2 regions of the Paenibacillus sp. Z3-2 genome follow, and region 1 is predicted to be linked to the other one. Evidence: a T-box and tRNA genes for the amino acid it is inferred to sense, from the RefSeq annotation. Region 1 holds a T-box; the other holds one or more tRNA genes.

Region 1 (15,213 bases):
ACAGTCATTTGTTTGCCATCAAAAATATCGCCAGCGATCTGCTCCCACATGTACTGTTAAGCACAACGATTGAAGGTAGACTCTTGATTCTACTTGCGGATTCAGCTGATCCCGCTGGACTGAAGGAGAGCATTGAAGAGGTTCGGGATGCATTTACCAGACTATATAAATTGGAAGTGACCGCTGCACTGAGCGAGGCAGATCGAATGATCGAGTCTCGGCGTTTGTTCCGTGAGGCATTGCAATATCTGAATCATCGCTTCTTTATCGGTGAAGGCAAGTTGATTACGAAGAATGATCTGGTTCTGGCCGGAGAATGCGACGGGTTGCATGTAGAACAGGATGCCGAGCAATTGTGTCAGTTGATCAAATCGGGCAATTGCGAGGAAACAGCCGCAGAGGTAGATCGTCTGTTCGATCTATTATCGGGTCAGCAGTTGGAAATTGAAGTGACGCGTTCGTATGTAGTGCAGCTGTACTCGGCGATGATTCATGTCTGTCCGCCCGAAGAGGCAACAGAATTTACTCAGCGTATGGCGGAGTTGCCCCACATGGATACGTTATCTGCTTTGAAGTCTTTTGTCGCGAGCAGTGCAGCCCGGTTAACCTCTGGTTATTATAAAAACCATATAAGTCGTCAGTCTTCAGCCGTGGAGAAGATGATGGATATCGTGGATCGTCATTATGGAGAGGCAGATCTTTCACTCAATGGAGTCGCCCATCAGATGTTATATATGAATCCAGATTATCTGGGCAAAATTTTCAAAAAAGTCACGGGCGAGAATTTCTCCAACTACGTGAATCGTCTGCGCATCGAACGAGCGTGTGATCATATTCGCAGAGGTGGGGATGTGAAAGTATTCGAGCTTGCCGAATTGTTCGGATTCGGCGGTAATTCACAATATTTCAGTCAGGTGTTCAAAAAGTGGACGGGGATGACGCCTACGGAATTCCGCAGGATCGGCATATAACAATGCACTACCAATCATATGATTCGTGTCTGGGGAGGATGAACAGCGCCGTGAGGGGGACTGTTGTCCTCCTCTGTTTTTTGAACCAACAAGACGGTTTTGTGTATTCAACTCTGGTCGTACATTTGCGAAAATGACATTAACAAGTTTGTGAAAGCGTTATCAGTAACGAAGGCAACGCTTCGCACAACCATATCAACATAAAAAGGGGAGATTGGCATGGTGAAAAAGGCAATATTCCTGATGATGGCTGCATTGCTCGTGTTTACAGCGGCATGTAGCTCAGGTGGAGGAACTGAAGGAGCATCTGGGGATGACTCGGTTACTCTGCGGATCGCTTGGTGGGGCTCGGATGCAAGGCATGAATATACACAGAAGGTCATCGACCTGTACAAAACGAAAAACCCGAATGTCAAAATCGACGTGGAATATGCTTCATTCGATGATTACTGGAAAAAACTTGCACCACAAGCAGCAGCAAATCAACTGCCTGACATCGTTCAGATGGATATTTCCTACATCAGCCAATATGCACAGAATGGTCAGCTAGAGGATTTGGCCCCTTATCTGGGTAACCAGATCAAAGTGGACGATGTATCCGAAAACGTTATTAGCACAGGTGTAATTAACGGTAAACAATACGGCGTACCTGCCGGTGTTAACGTTCTGGGCTTCCAATATGATCCTGCGCTACTTCAAAAAGCGGGAGCCGACGCAATTCCTGAAGATATGACATGGGAATCGTACGAAGCACTGGGTAAACAAGCCGCTGAGAAAGGTCTGTATTTGGATGGAGGCGTAGCCCCGGATATTTTCTTCCATTACTTCCTGCGTACCAAAGGACATTCCCTTTACAATGCAGAAGGAACGGGTCTTGGTTATGATGATGACCAATTGTTTGTGGAATTCTTTGGACTTATGCGCCGCATGATTGAGCAGGGCGCAGCACCTACGCCGGATGTAGCCAACCAAACCAAAGGCATTATTGAGGAGTCAGATCTGGTGAAGGGTAAGGGCGTTGGGATATGGCAATGGTCTAACCAGTTTGTAGCCGTACAGCAAGTAGCTGACCGTCCACTGGAGTTCGCTCCTATGCCTGGACCGGACATGGAGAAGGGTCTCTACATGCAGCCAAGTATGTATTGGGGTGTAACATCTAACTCCAAAGTGAAGGAAGAAGCAGCGAAATTCATTGATTTCTGGGTGAATGACGTGGAAGCGAACAAATTGATCAAAGGTGAGCGTGGCGTACCCATCTCAGGAGCTATCAAAGAAGCTATCGCACCTGAGCTGAGTGATGCAACGAAACAAGTCTTTGAATTCGTAGCAGCCATGGAGCCTAAGGCTTCCCCGATGAGCCCTCCGCCACCTGTGGGTTCACCAGAAGTAATCTCATCGCTGGCAGATGTGGTTGAAGAGTTGAACTTTGGCAAGATCACAGCCGAACAAGCAGCAGAAACATTCCGCAAGAACGCCGAATCTGTACTTGCGAACAATAAATAACAGTTGAATGATGGCTTGCTCATCCCACTGCAGGGATGGTCGGGAATGGGGCTACTCGCGAATGCGAGGGCCTTCTCCCCGTCCAGATAACCGAAGCAAGGATTGGGGGCAAGCTGATCCACGAAGGAGGTTCGTTCCATTGAGGCAGTATTCGTCGTTACGTAGAAACTTAACCGGATATGCGTTTATTAGCCCGTTTATTATTGGATTCCTGGGCTTTACGCTAATCCCCATGTTTGTTTCCTTATATATGTCATTCACAAGTTATAACTTGTTCACTTCTCCACGGTGGATTGGGCTCGACAACTACACCAAAATGTTTTTTGATGACCCGAAATACTGGAACTCGGTCAAAGTGACGTTTCTGTATGTATTCATTGGGGTACCGTTAAGATTGATCTTTGCCCTCTTCGTAGCGATGGTCCTGAACACTGGCTCTCGTATGATCGGAACGTACCGGACGCTGTATTACCTGCCATCTATTATCGGTGGTAGTGTGGCCGTATCCATTATGTGGCGTAACCTCTTCAGTAATGAGGGTGTTATCAACAGCGCTCTAACGGCAATCGGGATCGGGCCTATAAGCTGGTTTGGTGACCCGAATGCGTCCCTGGTTATGCTCATCTCACTGTCTGTGTGGCAGTTCGGTTCGTCCATGCTGATCTTCCTGGCTGGTCTCAAAAATATCCCCACTGAGATGTACGAGGCAGCAGGTGTGGATGGCGCGAATCCTATACGGAAATTTTTCAGCATCACCTTGCCACTGCTTAGCCCGATCGTCCTGTTCAATATGATTATGCAGACGATTGGAGCATTCATGACTTTCGTACCTGCTTACATTATCTCCAAAGGCGAAGGCGGTCCAATGGACGGTACGATGCTGTACTCCCTGTATCTGTTCCGTCAGGCATTTATGTTTAACAACATGGGGTATGCTTCGGCAATGGCCTGGATCATGCTCATCATGATCGGTATACTCACGGTAGCCGTGTTCCTGACATCCAAGTTCTGGGTGTTCTACGAATCTGAAGGAGGGAAGTAACGATGGTTTGGAGAAATATAAAATGGCCCGTTTATCACCTGTTCGTTGCAGCTCTTGCCCTCCTGATGCTCTATCCCGTACTCTGGATGCTCTTCAGTTCATTCAAGGAAAGCCGTACAATCTTCGTTACCGCGGATACCCTGTTTCCTGCGGAGTGGATCTGGAGCAACTATGTGGATGGTTGGAAAGGCACAGCGGGAAGACCGTTTATGGATTACATCACGAACTCACTTGTAATCGTGGTTATTTCCACCATCGGTGCCGTAATATCGTCATCGCTGATCGCTTTCGGTTTTGCCAGACTGAATTTCAAGGGACGCACGTTCTGGTTCTCCTTGATGATGTTGACGCTGATGCTGCCGCATGACGTGGTATTGGTTCCTCAGTACATCATCTTCACGAAGCTGGGCTGGCTGAATACCATCTTGCCAATCGTTGTACCAACATTCTTCGGAATGCCATTCTTCATCTTCCTGATGGTGCAGTTCATACGAACCATTCCGAAGGAGCTGGATGAGGCTGCAACCATCGACGGATGTAACAAATTCAGGCTTTATATTCAGATTATTATGCCGCTGATCAAGTCTTCTCTGGCGACAGCAGCGATCTTCTCCTTCTACTGGAGATGGGAGGATCTGCTCGGTCCGGTATTGTACCTGAACTCGCCTGAGAAGTATACCGTATCCATGGCACTGAAAATGTTCCTGGATAGCGAATCTGCTTCCAACTGGGGTGCAATGTTCGCGATGTCCATCGTCAGTCTGGTTCCAGTTGTAGCTGTGTTCTTCATCTTCCAGAAACAAATTGTTCAAGGAATGAGCACCAGCGGACTGAAAGGCTAAGCAGAATTTTCTGCCTCTTGCCCGAATGAACGTTTACGAAAGTTAAACAAGGAGGATGTTCCTTTTGAATAAAGCTCAGGGTAGTCAGGCCGTTGCCATGGAGGCAGCGGCAGAGGGCCAGGCAGTGTCCGTGACCAGCTGGAAGTTTAACTTTGGACCGGACTCGGGAAGAGCAGATGATACAGAGGATTATCTGCAAGTGACTGCAGCAACCTCGTATGGGGATCGCGGAGGATATGGATTCGAAGCAGGTTCTCTGGTATATGAGAAACAACGGAGCGGTGATGACGATGTGTCGGATCCCACCAAACAATATCATAGCAATCAGGGGCAGACGACCGTGTCTGCCCGATTGCGTTCAAGCTTTTGTATTCCGCTCAAAGCATCGTTCATCGTGGATCTTCCTGATGGAACCTATCAAGTTTTACTTGTTACAGGTGATGAATTGGCCGAGACGGTAACCCGTGTGAAAGCCGGTGAAGGCAGGGTCGTACTGCCAACCATCCGTACACTTCCTGGGCAATGCGCAGAGGTCCGATTCTCGGTGGTTGTTCGCGGGGGCAGGCTCCGTCTGTCATTCTCTGGTCCTGCACCAAGAATTAATGCATTGGAGATTACTCTCGCGAATCAGACCATGACCGTATTTCTTGCTGGGGATTCTACCGTAACGGATCAGCCGGAAAGTGGATACCCGTATTGCGGTTGGGGTCAACTGCTGCCTGCACAGTTCAAACATGATGTGGCAGTGGATAATCATGCCCAGTCAGGCCGAAGTTCCCGCAGTTTTATTAATGAAGGCAGATTGAGCGTTATAATGGAGCGAATGAAGCCAGAGGATTTTTTGTTTATTCAATTTGGACATAACGATGAGAAGCCGGACCCTGAACGAGGGACGGATCCATTCACAACATATAAGGAGTATTTGAAAAAGTATATTGATGCTGCCCGGGAAGCCAAGGCTCGTCCGGTACTCGTGACCCCGGTGCATCGTCGCTATTTCGCGGATGATGGCACATTGAATGATACCCATGGCGACTATATCATCGCCGTGCGTGAGCTGGCGGAAGAGGAAGATATTCCGCTGATCGATCTGGCTGAGCGGAGCCGCCTTCTGTTCGAGCAGGCGGGTGTGGAAGGCACCAAGGAAGATTTTATGTGGGTGCTGCCAGGCGAGTATGTGAACTTCCCGTCAGGCGTGGAGGATAACACGCACTTTCAGGAACGTGGCGCCCGTCGCCTTGCCCATCAGGTGGCAGAAGCCATCCGTGAGTTGCAATTGCAACCGCTGCAGATGTATCTGCGGTAGGAGAGTAACCCCAGAAGTTGTAGAGGACTTGATTTTACTACTCTAGGAGATAAGCTACCGCAGGATTTTAAGTCCTGTGCGTCTGTATTTTCATTAAGCGAGGTAAACGAAGTGAAGAGCCATCAAAAGTTGCCCAGCGAATAGCGAAGGCAATACTTTTAAATCAGTCCGGCGAGCGTAGCAGCGGAGGAGGGCGGAATCGGGTAGAGGGAGCGAAGCGTCCGCCTTTGGAGCGGGATTTCCTCTGCTAAGGGGAAATAATAGAAATCCCGAGCCAACAGCGGCCCGCAGCCCGATCCGCCCGCCGAAGCGTCTGCCCCGCGAGCCCATTGATTTTAACCTATATTGCAATCGCAAAAGAGGAGGATATATTCAATGACACCTGACCAGACAGATGCAGGCACGTCTGCCCGTAAGAACGCTTCAGCACCTACAGGTCACACCTACTGGGTTATTCCGGATGGCTACATTCCCCCAGAGAGCCGAGGTACACTTGAGAGTCATGAGAGTATCTGTGTCCTGAACACCAGTGCAACGGATGCAGAGCTGAGCATCACGATTTACTTTGAAGACAGAGAGCCACTTGAAGATATTGTTGCTGACGTGCCAGCGAGAAGGACAAAGCATATTCGCACTGCATCACTACGATCCGGGGAGCAGTCTATTCCGCCAGGCGTGCCTTATGCGATTACGGTTTCGAGCAGCATCCCTGTTATCATTCAGTACAGCCGTTTGGACACGACCCAGCCTGAATTGGCTTTGATGAGTGTCATGGCGTACCCATCAGGATAACTTCGCCAATCGACAGCATAGCTGGAGATGGTAAGAAGCCCCGTAACCTTGCATCCAATGCAGGGACGGGGCTTCTTTTTCTTCATTTTTCGCTGTATTTATACGTGCTCGCATTCAGGATATCCACGTGGACCTCCACTTTACCAAGTTTAAAACGTTTGAGTGGATCCGCCCGGTTGTAGACTTCCTGTTTCCATAAGGGAAGGTTGTGGCGATATAAGTGTTCCACAAGACCATAGGAATCAATCATGCGTGACTTGGTTTTTTCGAACGTATCTCGGATTTGGGATTCGATCTGTTTCTCGGCTTCTTGTTCCATGGCATCTGGAGACCGAGGAGCCCCATGATCTTCGGTGATGGCGGTTTTGACCGAGGTAAACAGATCGAATGTGACGCCTTCTCCTTGTTTCCTCGCCTTGATTCTAGTCTTGGGATTTTGAAGCATCAGCGTCAAGTCTGGAGTCTTCTCACCGTTCCCATAAACATACAATGGATACTGATACACACGCCCATAATTTACTAATCGTGTACCATCTGCGTCTGCTCCTGCAACTCTACCCTGACTTGTGCCTTTGGATATCACATAAAATCCATCCATTCTAACAAGGGGTGGCGTTTTATCGCCGTTGAACCAGGTCTCGTTCCTCGTTGAAACCGAGGGTAAAAGAACGACGGAAGCCGGTTCCCGTAATCCATCGAGAAGCTGATGGAGCCGGATAGGTTCGTAACCGGAATGCTGTTTGTATAGCCTCATGGGCTCAAATAATTCAATGGTCTGGGCGGATTGGTTCAACAATGCAGAGGGAGAGAGTATATCCGGAATGTTATGCTCTGTAGCATAGATCCAGGGTGTATATCTTAATTGGCCTGAATGAAGAAGTGTGTTAAAGATATCCTCCAGTCGACCTTCCAGCACTTTTTTGGATAAAACAATAGCTTTAACATGAGTCCAGAGCGTTTGCTGCTGTGACGTTTCATACAAGTCGTTAATAGCCATACTCAGTGTTCTACCCTTGCCTCGTCCAGTCCATATATCCCTTGTCTCCCGGGAAGTTGGCGTTTCCTGTTTTGCAATACTGGAGAAGTCAATCAGTTGGGCATAAGCAATATACTGGTTGTCCACATAGTCAATTCCTATCGCCGTAATGAAGTTTATACTTTGCACCTCTTTGGAATCCCAGCACCCCGTTAGCAGGATTAAGCAGCTTAGAAGAAGGCCGCTTATGGATACCCAACTTTTCACGGACGTTTCCTCCGGCGGGTGGAATCCTGTGTATGAAGTGCAGCTGGACGCTGGGTTCTTTTCATGGAAGGGGGCATGGATACTGCCTGGGTGAAGTCTCCGGGAATGTAGGGAGAAACAGGCGTCAAGTAAGAAACTCCATAACATTCCAAGGATACGAGATGCACCAACAGGGCGAATAGTCCGATCATAAATCCGAATAATCCAAGAATGGAAGAGATGAGTAGCATCCCGATCCGGATATGGGCAGTAGCCCCGCTTAGCACAGTATTCACGAGAATATAGCTAGAGATGACTGAGATCGCTACCGTGACAATAATGGTAGGGGACGTAATCCCGGCGCGAATGGCAGCATCCCCAATAATAAGCCCGCCGACGACGCTGACCGTCTGCCCTAACGCACGTGGTAACCTACGCCCTGCTTCGTTAAATAGCTCGAACATAAAAATCATCAGGAACGCTTCCAGTGTCACCGGCATGGGCAGGCCCATTCGAGTACCAGCAATCGTTGCCAGAAGAGGCAGGGGAATCTGTTCCACATTGAAGCTGGTCAAGCCAATATAAAAGCCTGGGAAGAAACAGGCGATCAGCAGTCCGGAAATACGTAAAATCCGTTCAAAAGTAACGATGAAAAAGGGTGTACTCTCGTCCTCCGGAGACTTCAATTGATTGAAAAGTGTAGTTGGCGCGATGACCGCTACAGGAGAACCTTCGATCAAAACAGCAAAACGACCGTTTAATAGAGAATCAACGACAAAATCAGGACGTTCGGTGTTATCTGTGAGTGGAAAGATACTGCGAACCCCTCCCATAACAGCCCGTTCCATGATTGAGGTGCCCAGAATGCCATCAATCTCAATCTGATCAAGATTGTGTCTTGCTTCTTTCAGGATTTCTGGATTAATAATATCTTTGATATATAGCAGACCAATGGCTGTCTGTGTACGACCGCCCTTTACGTATTTTTCATAACACATTGAGGATGTTTTCATTCGTTTGCGAATGAGAGCAATATTCACGGATAGCTCTTCGGTAAATCCATCACGTGGCCCTTTTACTGAAGACTCAAGGGCAGATTCCTCGGGACTACGACCGGGTATGCTCGCAATATCCATACTGAAAGACGGGCCCCCACTCCCCAAAAATATCAACAATTGCCCACTAAAAATCAAAAGATTTAGATTATCGACATTATTAAGGTCTTTCACCGGATTCAGTGTTAATTCCGTTTCTTTAGGACGTGATTCTTCCATAAGCAAGGAATGCTGTTCCAGCCGAGGGATAATGAACTGATTGATTTGTTTGGCATCGACCAAACCGTCGCAATACAGCAATATCACTGGAAGCACCGTATCATCTTTGGCTGGAAAAGTCTGAATAACAACATCGGCGCAGGGATTGAATTGCTCTTTCAAAGAGGCGAGCAGTGTTTCATGGGACGTGGTGTCAATCTTCTGGTGCTCCATGATGTTTCCTCCTCTGATGGCGTGAACTGATGAATGCCACAATCGTTGCAATAACCGCCAGTCCGCTCAGATACAAGAGATTGAATGGGAATATGTAATGGACAAGCAGGTTCTCAAATGTTAAATCAGCCAGACGGTATAACATGGTGACAATAAATAAGACACCTAATGAGATACAGCTGATGAGCTTTCGGGTGGCGCTCTTAATATTCCATATTTCTACCACAATATACATCGCAAGACTAATTCGAGTGAAAGATCCAGCGAGCCATTGATAGATGGAAAAAAAGTCGGTCTGAGCGATGTATTTTCCCAAAGAAGCAATTCGCCATTCTTCAAAAGCGGGATATCGCATTTTGGCAGCCTCATAAGGATTGAATTCCACAATTGCACCAATGAGTGGGCCGACGGTCAGTCCGACAATAATGAGTGCGAGCATCAGGTACTGCCATACACGTATACGTTTGGTCAGGTGAGGCTGTATGTACCAGAGGAACAATAGTTCAAACATGCCCGATAGACTGTATACCATGCCATGAAGAACGGAATGCCATCCATGTTCAAGCACAGGGAGGAGACGGCTGTAATCCTTGTATTGGGTATTCACGATTGCGACATAGAAGCCAAGCACCACCACAAGTGGCAGGATTAATCCTGCTGTAAATGCTAGAGAACGTATCCCTTTATAAGCCGCATAGGCACAGAGAGACATCAGGGCAATGCTTGTAACCAATACAGGTGTTTCCGTCAGGTAACTGGTTTTTGCCCAGGTGGTGGTATCGTGTAAAGTGAAATAGATGATGGACAGAAAAAAGAGGCTGTTTCCAATCCGTAATAGCAAGCCAAGAGGCTTACCCAGATGGGAAGTCAGCCAATCATGCAGCGTTTGGTGCTGGAGAAAACGAGAAACATAGGCAAGCATGAGCGCAAATACAAGGTAGGGTCCTGTAGACAAAAGAACAGAGATCCAGGAATCCCTTTTAGCCGCAGACAACAGGGCAGGAATAATCAGAACGTGGCAGATTAGACCAACGGATAACATGATTAACATCATGGCTTGCAAAAAAGATGGCTGTGTACGTTTCATGCTGAGGAGTCCCCTTTTCCCAATAGACTGTCCTCAGCAGTGTTAACGTGATTGAAGCCCTTCATACAAGCACTTAGAGCTTAAAAATACTGAATGCCCATGGCTTCTCGTAACTCCAGCATCGTTTCACGGGCAGCATTCCTTGCTTGACGGGTCCCTTCGATAAGAATCTCTTTCACTTGATCATTACGCTGTTCATAATAATTCCGTCGTTCACGAAAAGGAGCAAGCAGATCATTGATGGCTTCACCTGCCATCTGTTTACAATCTTTACATCCAATCTTCCCCTGGCTACAACTGGCATGTATTTCGTCTGCGTTCTCCTTGCGGAAAAGCTGATGATAGGCGAAAACAGGGCAGATATCCGGATGTCCTGGGTCAGATCGATGGATGCGAGCGGGATCTGTCTTGGCCTTGGTCAATTTGGCTTTTACATCCCCTGGACTTGCATTTAATGAGATCGCATTACCCATGCTTTTGCTCATTTTACCGACGCCATCCAGCCCACCAAGCCGCTCTCCGGTCAGAATACGGGGTTCAGGCAGAATGGGAGCGTATAGCTCATTGAATCGACGGACCAACTTCCGCGCTGTCTCAATATGAGGAATCTGATCTTCGCCTGCCGGAACAAGGGTTGCTTTGCAGAATGCAATATCTGCAGCCTGACTAACAGGATACCCAAGGAATCCGTAGTATAGATCCGTATATCCACGATCACGCGCTTCGCTCTTGATGGTAGGGTTATGTCGAAGTGTATTGACGGTAACAAACATTGAGAAGATCACGGTTAATTCCGCAATTTCCGGAATCATGGATTGAATGAACAGGGTAGCCTTGTTCGGATCAATGCCTACGGCTAAGTAATCTAACGTGACTTGATGTACACTATCCGCAATCAACCCAGGTTGATCATAATGGGTGGTGAGAGCCTGAACATCTGCCAGTAAAATATACGTTTTGTACTCTTCCTGCAATTGCACCCGACTGCGCAGACTGCCTACGTAATGGCCGAGATGAAGCTGTCCGGTAGTCCGATCTCCTGTCAGAATAATATCGTTGTTTTTGTTCATGGGTTATTCTCCTTTGGTTGAGTAATTTTTCAACGTTGAGCTGTCGCCACCAGCCATCTTCCACGACCATCACCTCCTTTCAGCCTGCAGGTATTCAATAAAAAAAGCTTCGTCCTTTATCCCATTCCCCGGTAGGGAACAGAATAAAGGACGAAGCTTATGCCTCGCGGTGCCACCTTCATTGGCCGCTCTGTTGCGGCCCACTTGAGGGATATGGATTAAGGCATCTACCAGAAGCGCGTTTACGAGCGCCTATGCCTATCGATATCCTGTCCATGGATAACGGCAGGACATGCCGCCTCGCCTACTGAAAGTTTGTTTTCCTGGTACAGGTTACAGACTCTGTTCAACTTGGAACTCCGAAGTCCATTCCACACATCCGATGCACCGGCTTCCACCAACCGCCGGCTCTCTGTAACATCCTGATATATGTACTTTTCTTCATCATCGTGGATGACAACAATTTACAATTTCCAGAATTATATCACGCTTTGATCCCACTGACCAGCCTATGTTTCCGGCCGCTCATATTGGTGCCAAGTACACCAGCGATGATTAGCAATGCCCCGATATAGTGGTAGCCACCAACCGGCTCATGCAGTATCCAAGCTCCGCCTACGATGGAGATAAGTGTGGACAGATTGCTGAATACGCTCATCTGGGATGCCTCCAGATGGGCTAGGGCATAGCTCGCGAGAAGGGTGGAGATCATGGTGGAGAGGATCGCGAGATAAGCGAGTGCACCGAGATAGGATACGTCTCCAAGTGGTTGGATATAGTCCATCATGGAGCCGCTGGAAGCATGTCGGATCAGGGAAACGGCGTTAAACACAATACAGCCAACCATCAGTGTGACCCATGTTAATTCTATCGGTTTATACTTCTGGGTCAGTGGTCTCGCAAGCACACCATAACCTGCAAAGCAGACCGTGGATAGCAGCAATAATGCAATGCCCTTCAGGTTGCTCACAGATACGCCGCTTCCTTGCATCATGAAAATAAAGACCACTCCAGCGACAGACAGAAGCAGGAATATCTTCTGCATGGTGGATGTGCGTTCTTTCAAGAAGATCGAAGCGAGAACGAGTGTAAATACAGGGGCCATGGCCTGAATAATTCCCGCCTCCGATGAGTTCGACGACACAAGTCCAAAGGCTTGAAAGGCAAAAAATAAGACAGGAGACAGTAGGCCCAGTGGAATGATTCGCCACAGATCACGAAAGCTAAGCCGAATCTTGATCCAACCGAATATTACAGGAATGCTGACAACGATCAGCGACAGGGCGAATCGGTGGGCAAGCACATCAATCGGATGTGCTACAGTAACGGTCATTTTAACAAATAAAAAGGAAAGGCCGATTATGGCTGCGTACAGTACAGCTGCGATATAAGCGTATCCCCGAGTGTGTGCTGTGTTCATGAATGCTCCTCCAATACAGTAGTCATACCGTTTTATCTTTGATTGTCCTGAAACATATCAGGTTCGAGGCACGTGCTGGCCTTATTTAATATACTGCCGGGTGCATCGTGCTACAATAGATAAAAGCATGAATTGTAACGGTACAATTATGGAGAAGGGGCGAGTGCAGTGAGAAAATACGAAGTAATTGCCGAAGCATTAGAGCAGTGGATTCAGGAACAAATGTTGCAGCAAGATCGTCGGCAGTGGACAGACAAGGGCATTCGACTTCCAGCCATTCGAGTTGTAGCAGAACAGTATCAATGCAGTGTAAGTACAGCGATTCGTGCATATGAGTGGCTGGAACAGCGGCATTTGGTGTATGCCATACCTCAATCCGGCTATTATGCCGTACAGAATGGGACAGGTGCTCAGGATATGGATTGGCAGGGGGCGTTGGACTTTGCTTCCGCTGCTCCCGATCCAAGGGTATTTCCTTATGCTGACTTTCGTCACTGTGTAGATCAGGCGATGGAGAAGAAGCAGGCGGAGCTGTTCATGTACGGCACAGATCAGGGATTACCTTCGCTTATTCTGCTATTACAGAAGCAGTTTGCGGATTATCAGGTATTTGCCAGATCGGAGCAGTTTTTCACCACATCAGGTGTACAACAGGCACTGGCTGTACTGGCGTTGATGCCTTTTCCCAATGGTAAGAAAAAAGTGCTGCTGGAACTACCGACCTATCACAATATGCCCTCCCTACTGAGTGGATTGAATGTGCCGATAGCAGGTGTGAGACGTGCTCTTGATGGGCTGGATTGGGCATCGCTTGAACGTCAGTTCGCTGAAGGAGATATCAAGTTTTTCTATGTCATGCCGCGGTTTCACAATCCAATAGGGACTTCATTGACTGTTGCTGAGAAGAAGAGACTGATCCGGCTTGCACAGCGGTATGATGTCTATCTGGTGGAGGATGATTATCTGGCTGATCTGGAGGACAACACGAAACAGGACCCGCTATGGTCCTATGATACAGAAGGTAGGGTGATCTATCTGAAAAGTTACTCCAAAATTCTGTTTCCAGGCCTGCGTATTGGCGTAGCTGTTCTGCCCTCACCTCTAATCCAGTCCTTCGGTGCTTATAAAAAAATGCTCGATATCGAGACTTCCGTCCTGTCTCAAGCTGCTCTGGAGATTTATGTTCACAGCGGAATGTTTGCTCATCACAGGAAAGTGATTCGTAACCGCTATGCTGCCCGGATGCACACGGTGCATGGGCAACTGGAGGCATATCCAGACTTTACTCCATTTATGAACGCCCCTCGTACAGGAGGAGAGCACACAGTGCTACCTTTGGCGGGTGATATGCCAGTTCGTGTTCTGGTGTCACGGCTCCAACAGCGCGGAGTCATCGTAGATACGACAGAACGGTATTATCCGGAGGCAACATATCAGATGCATCAGGATCAAATGCTTCGATTGAACATCTCCAATGTGCCCAAGCAGCGAATTGAAGAAGGGATGCTGAAGATCCGGGAGGAGATTTTAAAACTGCAAAGAACAACAAAAGGCGCCCACACAAGTTGATCACTTGTTGGACGCCTTTTTCGGTGAATTGCTAACCATCAACCAACCAGCTTGTACGCTAAATTGTTGATAGAATTCATTCGATTTATTCCTGAGCCATCGCCTTGAAAGAAGCTTCTGCCGCTTCCAATGTAGCTTGGACATCCTCGTCTGTATGAGCAGTTGTCAGGAACCAGGCTTCATATTTGGACGGAGCCAGATTAATGCCACGATCAAGCATGTGACGGAAGAAGGAAGCAAAACGTTCTCCGTCCGTGTCTTGGGCATGATCGTAGTTCGTAACCGGATGGTCACAGAAGTGGGTGGAGAATGCGCCGCGAATCCGGTTGATCGTCAATGCAATCCCATGACGGTCAGCTGAAGCTTGCAGACCTGCGGTCAGGTCTATAGCGAGACGTTCCATCTCTTCGTATACACCCGCACCGTGCAGGACCTCTAGACATGCGATACCAGCCGAGATGGATGCAGGGTTACCAGCCATCGTTCCTGCCTGATAAGCAGGGCCGAGCGGAGCAACCTGCTCCATAACGTGTTTGCGTCCGCCATACGCACCGATTGGTAGGCCGCCGCCGATAATTTTACCAAGAGCCGTAAGATCTGGTTCGATCTCTGCATGGTTATCGAGCCCGGCGTACGTCTGCGTAGAACCGTAATGGAAACGAAAAGCCGTAATGACTTCATCATAGATAACCAGTGAGCCGTTAGCCCGTGTCATGGCACAGAGGCCTTCCAGGAAGCCAGGTTCCGGCATAACCATACCGAAGTTACCAACGATCGGTTCAACCATGACTGCAGCAACATCGTCACCCCAGTGCTCCAGTGCAGCTTTGAGGGCATCCAGATCATTGTAAGGCACGGTAATGACTTCTTGTGCAATACTGGTTGGAATGCCTGCACTATCC
Region 2 (15,213 bases), 1.9 Mb from region 1:
TTGGACCTTGGACTGTCCCGGTATAAGACCATCGTTCCACCTAAGCTGAATAGCTTCCAGTTACCTTCTATTCCCCGTGTTCAGGCTCTACTTCACCCGATATCGTCCGGTAGATAGAATGATGTCCATATCTCTATTTACGTTCACCCTTCACTTTCGTTTCCATCCCGTGCCAATCTCTTTTGCCTCAAAATAAAATTACTTATTTATCCAAATAAACAAAATTTAGATTGTTCTATATGTAAGCGTTTACTAAAATAGAGAGTGTTACTATTTCTAATGTCAGGGGTTGAACTGAAACTGTGCGACCAATCAGCTATCTCCATAAAATGATCATCTTCGGAATCCTGCTAAGCACCCTGCCCATTTTGTTAACGGGAATTGCCGCGTTTATCTATTCATCGAACCAAACTGAATTACATCGTACACAAGCTAACAGGCAGTTGCTGGAACAAATGCAATCCAACGTAGAACACAAACTCGCTACAGTCAGTTATATGCTTGATCAGGCCGTTCGATCTCCAGTAACCCTCCGTTCCCTGTCTGCTTCTTCACTTCAAAGGAAAGGACCATTACTTGCCGATAAGCTGCAGAGCGAGTTTCAGAATATGAGGTCGTGGGAACCTTTGCTGGATATCACATTGGTGAATCAATCCCAGAATTGGCTTATTGACCATGCCGGATTATATCGTAATACGGATTTCCCACTGGCACTTCCCATGAAGGATTTGATATCGGATACGCTAACCTCCGGATGGCAGCTCTCCCCTTCATCGGTGTTCAGTAATGATGAGCGTTCGCCCGGTACAGGCTGTATCTATCATATTGCCCTTGCGAGATCTATTCCGAATCTGAATGCGTCTTCCGATGTAGCCTTAATTGCCGGAATTCCTGCATGCTCTTTACAAAATACGCTAGGTGAAGCCTCCATGGGCAATGCTGCCTCAGGACTGATCATTTTAAATCGGGAACAACGTATCATGGTACATCCCGATCCCGTATATATTGGACAACCGCTGTCTGCAGTTGGATTACAAGATCGTGAGACGGAAGCCAGCATAATTAGACTATCTCCCATCACATTTTCAACAGGCTTTGAAGAACGAGAAGTCAAGATCGCCGATACACACTATTCTCTGACGTACAGCCCTTCTACCTTAAAAGGATGGACTTATGTTCTAATCTCACCCACCAACATTCTGACACAGGAATATATCGATATCGGATTACACACCTTGTATATCAGTATCTTCTTGCTTTTGCTTTCATTATTGCTCGCATGGCTCGGCTCCAAACGAATGCATATTCCAATTCGTAAACTTTTAACCCAACTTGGTGACAACCACCTGTCCAAAGATGGCGGCACTATGACTCAGCAATCACCAGAGCTGTCTGATGAGTTCGAACAGATTCGAGCAGGTGTCTCACAATTATCTGCATCTCGCTCCCAACTGGAGAACACACTAAATATGCATCTGTTGCAGATTCGCACTCATTTTATGATGAATCTCTTCCAGGGCAAGAGCCCTGTTCACACTCTATATGACACCCTGAATGAATATGGCTACACACGTCAGGTTCGGGAATGGCAACAAATTGCTGTTATTGCACTACAGGCCGATCTCGTTAATCACAGAAAATACAATGCCAATGATCGTGACCTCCTGTTATTCGCTGTTCAAAATATATTGGAGGAAACGGTTGTGCATAACCAACAACTGCTTCCTATCGTGCTGGAACATACGGTTGTCACGGTGATTGGCACCGTTGAACAGGATCAATTTGCTTTTTCACAGCAGCTATATGTATTAACAGACCAGTTACAACAACAGATTGATGGGATTCTGGCTCTTCAGGTCAGTATAGGCTTCAGCCAGCCGCATAGCTCCCTATACCACATCCCTCAGGCTTACACAGAAGCTATGGAGGCTTTGAAGCATCGAATGAAGCTGGGGACAGGTATTATCTTTCAATATGAGAACATAGATCATTATGCGCCAGCTTGGTCCATGACCTACCCGGAATCATTGGAATACTCGTTGATCCAAGCTATTCAAAGTGCGGATGAAGTTCATGCCTCTGCTCTTCTGCATCAGGTCCTGGAAGTAATCTTTGGTATGGAGTGTACGCCAGAGGAATATCAGGTGGCCTTTACGAGGCTGCTGACGCATATTTTGCAAATGACTCAGGAATCCGGTATACGACTCGGACAGATCTCTCAAGGCAATGGATCGATGTTTCATGAACTTCATGGTTTGCAGTACGGCGCTGAAGTTGAGGAGTGGTTTAACCATCAAGTCATCTTGCCCATCATCCAGGTTTTTAAAGGGAGACAGTATGCCCAGTACCAGCATATATCAGAGAAGATGATTGCTCTGATTCATCAAGATTACGATAAGGATCTGACGCTTGAGGAATGTGCTGTGAAGCTTCACTATAATGCCAACTACTTAAGTAGCGTTTTTCGCAAAGAGACCGGCTGTGCATTTAGTGAATACCTGACCAAGTACCGATTTAACATCGCTAAAAAATGGCTGGACGAAAGTGATCTAACGGTTAAAGATATCGCAGCACGGCTTCGTTACAACAATCCGCAAAACTTTATCCGATCATTTCGTAAATGGGAAGGAATCACTCCCGGTCAGTATCGGGAGCGGAAACAAAAAGCAGAAGTGTCGAACAACAATTAGAAAAGGAGCACGATTTAAAATCGTGCTCCTTCGGCCAGCTCGGACACCTCTGCATATGGCTCCCCGAACAGGGATCGAACCTGCGACAACTCGATTAATAGTCGAGTGCTCTACCAACTCAGCTATCAGGGATATCCTTTAGAGATCATTCTCTGAAAACTAGATATGTGTTTTGTTTTTTCGTTGTCTCGAACATCTCCAAATAAACGAGGGCCTGGTTCAAAGCGGTCGATTAATTATTGGCTTCAAAAAAAAGAGGGAGCACATATCCCTGCTCCCTTCACTTACAACTTCGCTTCTATATCTTAACTTCATATGTTTCATACGTTCCCTTTTTGCGCAGCGATCTGATGCTTCCTAGCGTCATCCTAGACGTTAGAATATACGTTGTGCGTCTCGATTCCTGTTCCTCATAACACATACCAAGCTTATACGATTTGTCGTTTATCCTTGGTACGGACTGTTTTCATATTGGTTTGTTCAAGTTGGATCAGAATTTTACCAAACCTTGCTCCACGTGAGAAGGTCACCGTACTATCCTTATATGTATCGCGGATGTACTTCTCAGCCAGTCTGAGGGAATCCTCATCTGTTGGTAACTCATACGTATTAAGCCATTCTGGCAGCTTCTCAATAATCTCTTCCACCGGTACTTCAAATGAGTTAACTTCTCTTGTAATGATCATCGTGTATGAATAACCCTTCAAATACAGCAACTGTTGGATATATCCCATATCACCAGCCTTGTATGAAGAACTGATCCCAAGTACATCCTTAAGTTCATCCATTAGTGTGTGTTCCTTCTGTCCCGCTATAGTGCTTATATACACATACTTACGAGCACAGTTAATCGCCATCTCAATCGTTTCCCAATCCGACATAGCCGGACACATGGAAGCAAATACAAAATCATATTTCTTCTCCCAGCCTTTATCCTGAATGGAGATTTCCTCAAATCGCTCTTTCACGATTTCAATATTAGATTCCAGCTCTGAGGGTATTGTTTCTTTCATGAGCGAGACAAGCAACTCAGAAGGCTCAACAGCGGTTACACTTGCTCCCCTTTCAGCAAAAGGAATGGTAAATATGCCTGAGGCCGCTCCAATGTCTAGAATGGACAAGCCCGCGAACTCTACTCCCTGGTTTTCAATCCAGCCCATAATGCGCTCAGACCGCTGTATTCCTTCTACCGTAAATGATTGTGCATGATAATCTCTGGCCCACCGCTCAAACGCTTCTTCTGTATTAAATGGTGCACTTTTCTTCTTATATTTTGAACTTCTCGGACGATTCTTCCAAGCCTCTTCCCATACAAAAAGGTTAAATAACAGGTCAGTGTCCGGTATAATTTTTTTAGTAGTCACTTTATTTCACTCCTTCATATTAAAGACTTCACTTATCTACAATATACTGAATATAATCATACGTCAATCTTTATTAACGTCCAACTTTCCTTACTATAAAACAATCACTTCATATAAAATAAAAATAGCCCCGCAGATTGCATAAGCAATTTGCAGGGCTATTCAATATACCGGCGAGAGGACTCGAACCTCCACGGTTTCCCACTCGATTTTGAGTCGAGCGCGTCTGCCATTCCGCCACGCCGGCATATACTGGAGGCGCCACCCAGATTCGAACTGGGGATAAAGCTTTTGCAGAGCTGTGCCTTACCACTTGGCTATGGCGCCATATTTTGGAGCGGACGACGGGAATCGAACCCGCGACCCTCGCCTTGGCAAGGCGATGCTCTACCGCTGAGCCACGTCCGCATAATGGCTGGGGATATAGGATTTGAACCTATGCATGACGGAGTCAAAGTCCGTTGCCTTACCGCTTGGCTAATCCCCAATAAAAAATGAAAAAACAAAGGGGCGATCGAGGGGAATTGAACCCCCGAATGCCGGATCCACAAACCGGTGCGTTAACCACTTCGCCACGATCGCCACAAAAAGTTAATTTTCTAAAAAGTTAATTGGCAGGGGCAGCAGGAATTGAACCCACACCAACGGTTTTGGAGACCGTTGTTCTACCTTTAAACTATGCCCCTAAAACTGGTGGAGGATGATGGATTCGAACCACCGAACCCGTACGGGAGCAGATTTACAGTCTGATGCGTTTGGCCACTTCGCTAATCCTCCAGGATTACATGGTGCCGGCGAGAGGACTTGAACCCCCAACCTACTGATTACAAGTCAGTTGCTCTACCAGTTGAGCTACACCGGCATATTAAATTGTTTTATAAATGGTGGCTCGGGACGGAATCGAACCGCCGACACGAGGATTTTCAGTCCTCTGCTCTACCGACTGAGCTACCGAGCCATAATAAAGTCTAATCTCATTTCCTAACACTTTATATAGGGCATCAGTGCCATACAGCAGATGTAGTGAACAGTTTGCCTCATGTAAAGATTAAATGGCGGAACCGACGGGATTCGAACCCGCGATCTCCTGCGTGACAGGCAGGCATGTTAGGCCAACTACACCACGGTTCCAGATCACTTTCTCAAAGGAAAGTATAATTGCGGGGGCAGGATTTGAACCTGCGGCCTTCGGGTTATGAGCCCGACGAGCTACCGGGCTGCTCCACCCCGCGTCGTTATAAAAATAAGTTATATGGTGGAGGCTGAGGGGATCGAACCCCCGACCCTCTGCTTGTAAGGCAGATGCTCTCCCAGCTGAGCTAAGCCTCCGAACAACACATTTATGATCTTACCATAATCTTATTGTAAAAATCAACTTCTATTTTTGAAGTTAATATGACCCGTAGGGGATTCGAACCCCTGTTACCTCCGTGAAAGGGAGGTGTCTTAACCCCTTGACCAACGGGCCTTAATATTATGGCGGAGAGAGAGGGATTCGAACCCTCGAGACGCTTGTGACGCCTACACGATTTCCAATCGTGCTCCTTCGGCCAGCTCGGACACCTCTCCATATGGCTCCCCGAACAGGGCTCGAACCTGTGACAACTCGATTAACAGTCGAGTGCTCTACCAACTGAGCTATCAGGGAATATGCTTCAGAGATCGTTCTCTGAAAACTAGATTCGAAACGAAACATGCGAATTATCACTTGCAATTGGATAAGCCCTCGACCGATTAGTACTGGTCAGCTCCATGCATTGCTGCACTTCCACCCCCAGCCTATCTACCTCGTCGTCTTCAAGGGGTCTTACATACTGGGAAATCTCATCTTGAGGGGGGCTTCACGCTTAGATGCTTTCAGCGTTTATCCCTTCCGTACATAGCTACCCAGCGGTGCTCCTGGCGGAACAACTGGTACACCAGCGGTACGTCCATCCCGGTCCTCTCGTACTAAGGACAGCTCCTCTCAAATTTCCTACGCCCACGACAGATAGGGACCGAACTGTCTCACGACGTTCTGAACCCAGCTCGCGTACCGCTTTAATGGGCGAACAGCCCAACCCTTGGGACCTACTTCAGCCCCAGGATGCGATGAGCCGACATCGAGGTGCCAAACCTCCCCGTCGATGTGGACTCTTGGGGGAGATAAGCCTGTTATCCCCAGGGTAGCTTTTATCCGTTGAGCGATGGCCCTTCCATGCGGTACCACCGGATCACTAAGCCCGACTTTCGTCCCTGCTCGACTTGTAGGTCTCGCAGTCAAGCTCCCTTATGCCTTTGCACTCTTCGAATGATTTCCAACCATTCTGAGGGAACCTTTGGGCGCCTCCGTTACTCTTTAGGAGGCGACCGCCCCAGTCAAACTGCCCACCTGACACTGTCCCCGCACCGGATTACGGTACCAGGTTAGAACCTAGATACGATCAGGGTGGTATCCCAACGTTGCCTCCATGCAAGCTGGCGCTCACACTTCAAAGGCTCCCACCTATCCTGTACAGATCGTACCCAAATTCAATATCAAGCTGCAGTAAAGCTCCATGGGGTCTTTCCGTCTTGTCGCGGGTAACCTGCATCTTCACAGGTATTAAAATTTCACCGGATCTCTCGTTGAGACAGCGCCCAAGTCGTTACGCCATTCGTGCGGGTCAGAATTTACCTGACAAGGAATTTCGCTACCTTAGGACCGTTATAGTTACGGCCGCCGTTTACTGGGGCTTCGGTTCACAGCTTCGGGATTACTCCCTAACCACTCCCCTTAACCTTCCAGCACCGGGCAGGCGTCAGCCCGTATACTTCGCCTTACGGCTTCGCACAGACCTGTGTTTTTGCTAAACAGTCGCTTGGGCCTTTTCACTGCGGCCCCCTCGTGCTATTCACACTACCGGGGCACCCCTTCTCCCGAAGTTACGGGGTCATTTTGCCGAGTTCCTTAACGAGAGTTCTTCCGCGCGCCTTAGAATACTCTTCTCGCCTACCTGTGTCGGTTTGCGGTACGGGCACCATCACCTGGCTAGAGGCTTTTCTTGGCAGTGTGAGATCATGACCTTCGCTACTGTAATTTTCACTCCCCATCACAGCTCAGCCTTACAATGTGCGGATTTGCCTACACATCAGCCTTACTGCTTAGACGGACATCCATCAGTCCGCGTCACTACCCTACTGCGTCCCCCCATTGCTCATAACGGCTTACGGTGGTACAGGAATTTCGACCTGTTGTCCTTCGACTACGCCTTTCGGCCTCGCCTTAGGTCCCGACTTACCCTGAGCGGACGAGCCTTCCTCAGGAACCCTTAGGCTTTCGGCGGATCAGATTCTCACTGATCTTTTCGTTACTCATACCGGCATTCTCACTTGTATAATGTCCAGCGCTCCTTACGGTACACCTTCAACCCTTATACAACGCTCCCCTACCCCTGATGCAAAGCATCAAGCCATAGCTTCGGTGGTGTGTTTAGCCCCGTTACATTTTCGGCGCAGAGTCACTCGACCAGTGAGCTATTACGCACTCTTTAAATGATGGCTGCTTCTAAGCCAACATCCTGGTTGTCTGTGCAACTCCACATCCTTTCCCACTTAACACACACTTGGGGACCTTAGCTGATGGTCTGGGCTGTTTCCCTTTTGACAATGGATCTTAGCACTCACTGTCTGACTCCCGGAAGTAAGTCTATGGCATTCGGAGTTTGACTGAGCTTGGTAACCCTTGCGGGCCCCGCACCCAATCAGTGCTCTACCTCCACGACTCTGTTTTCCGAGGCTAGCCCTAAAGCTATTTCGGGGAGAACCAGCTATCTCCGAGTTCGATTGGAATTTCTCCGCTACCCCCACCTCATCCCCGCATTTTTCAACATGCGTGGGTTCGGGCCTCCAGTGCGTGTTACCGCACCTTCACCCTGGACAGGGGTAGATCACCCGGTTTCGGGTCTACGTCCACGTACTATGTCGCCCTATTCAGACTCGCTTTCGCTGCGGCTCCGGCTCTTTACCTTAACCTTGCACGGGAACGTAACTCGCCGGTTCATTCTACAAAAGGCACGCCATCACCCCTAAAACGGGCTCTGACTTTTTGTAAGCACACGGTTTCAGGTTCTATTTCACTCCCCTTCCGGGGTGCTTTTCACCTTTCCCTCACGGTACTGCTTCACTATCGGTCGCTAGGAAGTATTTAGCCTTGGCAGATGGTCCTGCCGGATTCATACGGGGTTTCACGTGCCCCGCACTACTCGGGATCCGTCTCGGAGGGAACAGACTTTCAACTACAGGGCTTTTACCTTCTTTGGCGGGCCTTTCCAGACCTCTTCGCTTAACCGGTTCCTTTGTAACTCCATGTGAGACGTCCCACAACCCCAAAGAGCAAGCTCTCTGGTTTGGGCTTCTCCGCGTTCGCTCGCCGCTACTGACGGAATCACTATTGTTTTCTCTTCCTCAGGGTACTTAGATGTTTCAGTTCCCCTGGTATGCCTCTGCACAACCTATGTATTCAGTTGTGAGTAACTGGAAATTACCCCAGCTGGGTTTCCCCATTCGGACACCCCCGGATCAAAGCTTGCTTACAGCTCCCCGAGGCAGTTTCGTTGTTCGCCACGTCCTTCATCGGCTCCTAGCGCCTAGGCATCCTCCATGTGCTCTTAGTAGCTTAACCATATTGCTCCGGTTTTGACTGCTCGCTTCCCTTGTTTTGCTTGCGCAAAGCCAAAAGTCACTCCCATTCAATACCATCGCAAAAGCAATTAACTACCGTTTTTATTGAAACTTGTTTTAACACAAGTTCAGCTAAAAAGGAATGTTCTAATTCGCATTTACTTTCGTTTCGATATCTAGTTTTCAAAGAACAAGCTCCATGCAAAAGCAAGCTGTTTGAGAGTTTGAGCTCTCAAAACTGAGCAACGAGTGAGTTAAAAGCTTTACAAAGTAAAGCTCGCTTCGGAAGCATGCTTCCTGAAGACTTATATTTGAATGTTTCCACGCGGGAAACGATTCTCCATAGAAAGGAGGTGATCCAGCCGCACCTTCCGATACGGCTACCTTGTTACGACTTCACCCCAATCATCTATCCCACCTTCGGCGGCTGGCTCCTTGCGGTTACCCCACCGACTTCGGGTGTTATAAACTCTCGTGGTGTGACGGGCGGTGTGTACAAGACCCGGGAACGTATTCACCGCGGCATGCTGATCCGCGATTACTAGCAATTCCGACTTCATGCAGGCGAGTTGCAGCCTGCAATCCGAACTGAGACCGGCTTTGTTGGGATTGGCTCCATCTCGCGATTTCGCAGCCCGTTGTACCGGCCATTGTAGTACGTGTGTAGCCCAGGTCATAAGGGGCATGATGATTTGACGTCATCCCCACCTTCCTCCGGTTTGTCACCGGCAGTCTATCTAGAGTGCCCACCCGAAGTGCTGGCAACTAAATATAAGGGTTGCGCTCGTTGCGGGACTTAACCCAACATCTCACGACACGAGCTGACGACAACCATGCACCACCTGTCTCCTCTGTCCCGAAGGAAAGGTACATCTCTGTACCGATCAGAGGGATGTCAAGACCTGGTAAGGTTCTTCGCGTTGCTTCGAATTAAACCACATACTCCACTGCTTGTGCGGGTCCCCGTCAATTCCTTTGAGTTTCAGTCTTGCGACCGTACTCCCCAGGCGGAGTGCTTAATGTGTTAACTTCGGCACCAAGGGTATCGAAACCCCTAACACCTAGCACTCATCGTTTACGGCGTGGACTACCAGGGTATCTAATCCTGTTTGCTCCCCACGCTTTCGCGCCTCAGCGTCAGTTACAGCCCAGAGAGTCGCCTTCGCCACTGGTGTTCCTCCACATATCTACGCATTTCACCGCTACACGTGGAATTCCACTCTCCTCTTCTGCACTCAAGTCACCCAGTTTCCAGTGCGATCCGGGGTTGAGCCCCGGGATTAAACACCAGACTTAAATGACCGCCTGCGCGCGCTTTACGCCCAATAATTCCGGACAACGCTTGCCCCCTACGTATTACCGCGGCTGCTGGCACGTAGTTAGCCGGGGCTTTCTTCTCAGGTACCGTCACCTTGAGAGCAGTTACTCTCCCAAGCGTTCTTCCCTGGCAACAGAGCTTTACGATCCGAAAACCTTCATCACTCACGCGGCATTGCTCCGTCAGGCTTTCGCCCATTGCGGAAGATTCCCTACTGCTGCCTCCCGTAGGAGTCTGGGCCGTGTCTCAGTCCCAGTGTGGCCGATCACCCTCTCAGGTCGGCTACGCATCGTCGCCTTGGTGAGCCGTTACCTCACCAACTAGCTAATGCGCCGCAGGCCCATCCCCAAGTGACAGATTACTCCGTCTTTCCAGTTCTCTTCAGGCGAAGAAAACAACTATTCGGTATTAGCTACCGTTTCCGGTAGTTGTCCCAAACTTGAGGGCAGGTTGCCTACGTGTTACTCACCCGTCCGCCGCTAACCATCAGAGAAGCAAGCTTCTCTTCAAGTCCGCTCGACTTGCATGTATTAGGCATGCCGCCAGCGTTCGTCCTGAGCCAGGATCAAACTCTCCAATAAAGATGAATTTCAGTAGCGCGGTTAAACGCTATGAAAATCATCTCAAATATTTGAAAAGAGCGATAAGCTCATTTTGAATCTGACGAGATTAAAAATCTCATTTGTGCTCCAGTCGATCCAAGCCAAGGCTTGTTTCAAACTTTCGCGCTCATTCTGCAAGCAGAATGTTTACTCACTCGTTGTTCAGTTTTCAAAGATCAAACTTGTTTTGTTTTACTTATTTTGTCTCAACCAAGTTTCGGCGGCGACTTAAATAATGTAACACATTTCGTTTGTTTTCGTCAAGAACTTTTTTTAATTTCTTTTTTTGAAGCTTTAGTTCTTCACTTTCCCTCTAAAGATTTTATCATTTGTTGGCGATAAGCTCGTTTGAGGAACGAAATATAATGTATCACATATCGCGAATGAGAGTCAACATTTTTTTATAAATTATTACACAAACAAAAAAGGAAGGTTTCCCCTCCCTTATGTGATGAATATAGTATCAGTCTTCTAGAGAAGGTTATGCTTCAATCCAATACCGAATGTCCCGGCCCTCTCCTCCGATTGATGGCCATCCTGCTGATTCTTTTACAATAGAACGAAAGACCAACTTGCGCAGAACCAACGGCAGATCCTCTCGAACAAATCTTAACTGGGGATGATGAACAAGTTCATTCATGCTCCACGGCTCCTTGCGACTTCTTAACACACGAAGTAGAAGCTCTGAACATTCACTCATTTTGGACATTACGGAGAACTCACACGCAAGCAATACAAGCTCTACTCGCTGCTCCAGCGTCTCCGAGCTTACGGTAAGCTCCTGATATAACTTCCATAAAGCGCGGTCCATATTCTGCACATGTGTCCATACCGCATGATCCGGGTATATCCCCTGTTCAATCAGCACAATGCGTGCCCAGTTCCCCAAAGCCTCTAATACATTGTAGTACGCGTCTACAACATGACCTTCCTGGATGTGACGCTTAGCCTCGACATACATTCTCAAGAAACTGGTGAATTCGTGCAGAAGCTTCTGCTCACGCAATTCTGTACCAAAAGCAGAGAGTTCTTCTCGCAAATCACTTAATGCGCTGTCTGCTTCCCAGATGATCTCACCTTCAATCAGACACTGGGTGAGGTTATTGTGATTACCGGTAATTACACTGCTCTGTACATCATGACGGCTGGCATAGATCATTTGATAACGAAGATCACCATATCTGTAATGTCCTACTGTCGATGTCAATTGGTCATCGTTATGAACAACAAGTACTAATAATTCAAAATCTTGAAATAGGGAGCCGTGGAATCGCTCTCCCGGGTGGGAATAAGCGATAGCCCCAACTGCCCCCGTCTCTTCCGACTGTTCGGACAAAAAAGCAAGGTTCTTTAATTCCACGATTCCCTCCATACAATTCATGGCAGATAAGCGCCAAGTCAGTTATAATGTAATTCTACATCCAGACTGAAGTTTCCTTCTTTTCCAGGTCCGATACTACTCATACGATAGGAGCATTTTTCATGATTTTTAAATCAGCAAAAATTAATGCTTTTCGCACTTGGGGATTACTGCTGACCATGCTAGGTATGGGCTTAATGATACTTGGGACAGCCGGGATTGTATTCTGGGGACATGCAGGCAAGGTATTCGCAGCTGTTGGACTCGTCATCGGACTGATTGCCATGATGGCCAGTCTGGCCATCTATTTCTGGGCTGGTATGCTCTCCACCAGTGCAGTACAAGTCGACTGCCCGGAATGCGGGAAGTTAACCAAAATGCTTGGCAAAACGGATCGATGTATGTTCTGTCATACCATCCTCACCCTTGATCCGAATAAGGCTAATATGACCAGTCAACAACTGAAAGCGCCTTCTACAACAGCTCCCCCCACCGATGGATAGTCCAAATTGATCTTCAACCGCCAGATGTCTTACATCTTAATTTCATTGAAGAACATAAAAAGGCCCGGTATGTCTACCGGACCTTTTTGACTTGGCTTTATACATAACTTTTATGACTAGCTAAAATACTTAGTTAATTTATAAGTCCTACGGCTAATAAATTGAAAAATTGCATGTAATCGGTATGGAACGGAAGCAACTTTTGGCTCTGCGAAGCAAAACAAGAGAAGTGATGCGGCAGTACCAGAGTAAAAGAAACTTATTTCTGGTAACCGGCCTGCTTTAATACCTCCCATGCAGAAGCATTGGCAAAACTCCGATTCCACGCAGCTACTCCGCCCAGTTTCAACGAAGCAATCAAATCCACACGCGCCTGCAGGGACACGTCATCTTCGATCCATATTTTCTTGGTAGCTCCGTCTTCCTCATATTCCACATAGTTCTGTCCACTTGCCTGATCCAGTACGGGTTTGAGTTTCTTTTCTTGGATGAGTTCCACAATGGTATTCATGCCTACCGCTTTGGAAGACACCTTAACCTCGCCTTGATCATCCGTCTCTTCCGTCCAGATCCGTGTGTAGAGCGGAACCGCCATAATCAACTTGTTGGAAGGTACTTCATCCTCCTCAAGTATGCGTCTCATGGAAGCCTCGGTCCACGGCAGAGACGCTACAGAACCTGCCTTGGGACTGGCCGCCCAATGTTCATCATAAGCCATCACAATAACATAGTCTGCAAAAGAACCTAAAGCGCGGCGATCCAGAAAGGCTGACCACATCTCGCTGTTCGATTTTGGTGTTACATCAATTGATAACATTAATCCATGTATGCGTGCCATCGCCTTGATCTCGCGTACAAATTGCGTAATATTCGGCCCGTCATCTGTATACACGTTCTCAAAGTCGATGTTGATACCATCCAATTGATATGTCTGTGCATACTCTAACATCTGCTCGATAATATGAGTGCGTGTCTTGTAAGAAGCGACGGCTTCTTTTGTAATGTCGGGATCAAAGCTGTTATCCATTAACCCCCATACTTCCATGCCGGAACGATGAGCCCAGTTTACATAAGCCTGGTTTCCCTTACTTTTCACAGTACCCTGTCCATCTGTAATGTGGAACCATGTGGGGCTGACCACATTTACACCCGGCATTTTACCAATAGAGCTCACATCAGGCTGACGATTGTACACGGCTTCCCAAACCAGGTTGACCGGTTTATTCTGCCATTTCTTCTCAGCTGCAGTCAGCGTATGCTTGGGCATGTCCACCTTCTTTTTCTCGGTGAGCGCAATATGATCATTATCTACATATCCGGCATAACCATTATCGAGTTGAACAAAACTCTGGTCATCACCCGTCTGCCATACACGTACCCGTGCATTCTTTTCCATATCAGCAATGATTGGTGAAGATTCTCCCCCGCGTTTGTATAGCGGTACTGTCTTGTCTTCCTTGGATGACAACGTATCAATCTCTGCATATTGTATCGTGTCTCCTCCACGCATCAGCAGCACAGCACCCGTTACCGCATCTTCCTGTATGGTTATGCCGTATACTTCTTTCAATGGTTTGAGCGGAATGTATGCTTCTCCGTCCTTAACCTCCGGCTTAACCGTCATAGGATAGTCCTTATGATTAAGTTCTGCTTGTGTGCTGCCCTCCTTCATATGAAGGACACGCTGAGGGGAGGCAATAATGATATCTCCCGACTCAGGTTCATAACGTATACCCTCATCAATTGCTTCTTGCAGCACCTTTACAGGCAACTTGAGTTGATCTCCCGTACCCGAAGCGTCTCCGTCCATCAGTTGTCCATCCACAAAAATAGGCTGGTTTCTTCCCACCCAATCCGGGTCTTCATAGGTCTGGTTCAACCATACACTCGTTATAAGCCAGTAGGCTCCCCCGGCGATCAGACAAGCCCCGAGAAAACCGGGCCAAAATGAACGTCGCTTCTGACGTGTATATCTGCTTTTTCTACCCAAACGTCTACCTCCGTTAATTATGCTGAATCATAAGGATATGCGCATAAGTTGTTATAAAAAAAAAACGTGTAGAATCCATACTCTGAATTCTACACGTTAATATTGTAATTCAACTCTCTTAATCCCTGCAACTTTTACATACGCCATATACTTCCAATCGGTGACCATGTACTTCAAAACCCGTACTAGACTCCGCTTGAAGTTCTACACTTTTGAGTGAAGGATAGCTGAAGTCTTCAATCTTGCCGCATTGATCACAAATAACATGATAATGATCCGTCACATTGGCATCGAAGCGGCTTGAATTATCTCCGTATGTCAATTCCCGGACCATGCCAGCTTCCAGAAACATCTTCAAATTGTTATATACCGTCGCCACGCTCATACTGGGAAATTGGGGTTCAAGCGCTCGGTAAATTTCATCGGCTGTCGGGTGCCCCATGGATTCCATCAGATAGTTCAATATGGCATGACGCTGGGGTGTAATACGGACACCGGTCGTTTTCAGATGCTCCAACGCATGTTGGACACGTGTTGCCATAAAACCCACCGCCTTACCTTTCATTCGTTCTCTGATGAAGAGTGAGTTACTGTCTCCTCGTACAGAGTTAATTCCCGGCCATTAACAACGACACCCGATCTATCGTGTCGTGTAATCTTGCCAGTGTACATTTATTGTACGGCGATTACAAGTTTATTGTCAACGCGGCGGTCAAGGAACCTCCGTAGAATCCTCCTGGGAATT

Evidence for each region. The T-box of region 1 lies ahead of trpS (tryptophan--tRNA ligase). A T-box ahead of a tRNA ligase gene usually reads a tRNA of that ligase, here a tRNA-Trp.
Region 2: it has a tRNA-Trp gene. The T-box ahead of trpS (tryptophan--tRNA ligase) is inferred to sense a tRNA for this amino acid. The anticodon was not compared.

What each region holds. Positions count from the first base shown of each region.
Region 1 is NZ_CP096397.1:768,036-783,248, forward strand. Features, by position in the region: gene M1D71_RS03340 (response regulator transcription factor) at 1-971, shown strand, start outside; gene M1D71_RS03345 (ABC transporter substrate-binding protein) at 1,191-2,474, shown strand; gene M1D71_RS03350 (carbohydrate ABC transporter permease) at 2,614-3,516, shown strand; gene M1D71_RS03355 (carbohydrate ABC transporter permease) at 3,519-4,358, shown strand; gene M1D71_RS03360 (rhamnogalacturonan acetylesterase) at 4,456-5,664, shown strand; gene M1D71_RS03365 (sensory rhodopsin transducer) at 6,040-6,456, shown strand; gene M1D71_RS03370 (Ger(x)C family spore germination protein) at 6,539-7,699, opposite strand; gene M1D71_RS03375 (spore germination protein) at 7,696-9,165, opposite strand; gene M1D71_RS03380 (GerAB/ArcD/ProY family transporter) at 9,146-10,252, opposite strand; gene trpS (tryptophan--tRNA ligase) at 10,333-11,322, opposite strand; T-box leader at 11,466-11,779, opposite strand; gene M1D71_RS03390 (DMT family transporter) at 11,807-12,742, opposite strand; gene M1D71_RS03395 (aminotransferase-like domain-containing protein) at 12,911-14,311, shown strand; gene M1D71_RS03400 (glutamate-1-semialdehyde 2,1-aminomutase) at 14,397-15,213, opposite strand, start outside.
Region 2 is NZ_CP096397.1:5,495,278-5,510,490, forward strand. Features, by position in the region: gene M1D71_RS24630 (helix-turn-helix domain-containing protein) at 303-2,690, shown strand; tRNA gene M1D71_RS24635 (tRNA-Asn) at 2,747-2,822, opposite strand; gene M1D71_RS24640 (class I SAM-dependent methyltransferase) at 3,119-4,054, opposite strand; tRNA gene M1D71_RS24645 (tRNA-Leu) at 4,223-4,301, opposite strand; tRNA gene M1D71_RS24650 (tRNA-Cys) at 4,308-4,381, opposite strand; tRNA gene M1D71_RS24655 (tRNA-Gly) at 4,388-4,462, opposite strand; tRNA gene M1D71_RS24660 (tRNA-Gln) at 4,467-4,541, opposite strand; tRNA gene M1D71_RS24665 (tRNA-His) at 4,564-4,636, opposite strand; tRNA gene M1D71_RS24670 (tRNA-Trp) at 4,667-4,740, opposite strand; tRNA gene M1D71_RS24675 (tRNA-Tyr) at 4,746-4,831, opposite strand; tRNA gene M1D71_RS24680 (tRNA-Thr) at 4,841-4,916, opposite strand; tRNA gene M1D71_RS24685 (tRNA-Phe) at 4,937-5,012, opposite strand; tRNA gene M1D71_RS24690 (tRNA-Asp) at 5,108-5,185, opposite strand; tRNA gene M1D71_RS24695 (tRNA-Met) at 5,213-5,286, opposite strand; tRNA gene M1D71_RS24700 (tRNA-Val) at 5,308-5,383, opposite strand; tRNA gene M1D71_RS24705 (tRNA-Glu) at 5,451-5,522, opposite strand; tRNA gene M1D71_RS24710 (tRNA-Ser) at 5,532-5,623, opposite strand; tRNA gene M1D71_RS24715 (tRNA-Asn) at 5,627-5,702, opposite strand; rRNA gene M1D71_RS24720 (23S ribosomal RNA) at 5,769-8,696, opposite strand; rRNA gene M1D71_RS24725 (16S ribosomal RNA) at 9,042-10,594, opposite strand; gene M1D71_RS24730 (nucleotidyltransferase-like protein) at 11,097-11,975, opposite strand; gene M1D71_RS24735 (DUF2614 family zinc ribbon-containing protein) at 12,098-12,478, shown strand; gene M1D71_RS24740 (glycosyl hydrolase family 18 protein) at 12,738-14,468, opposite strand; gene perR (peroxide-responsive transcriptional repressor PerR) at 14,587-15,009, opposite strand; gene M1D71_RS24750 (DUF4097 family beta strand repeat-containing protein) at 15,181-15,213, opposite strand, start outside.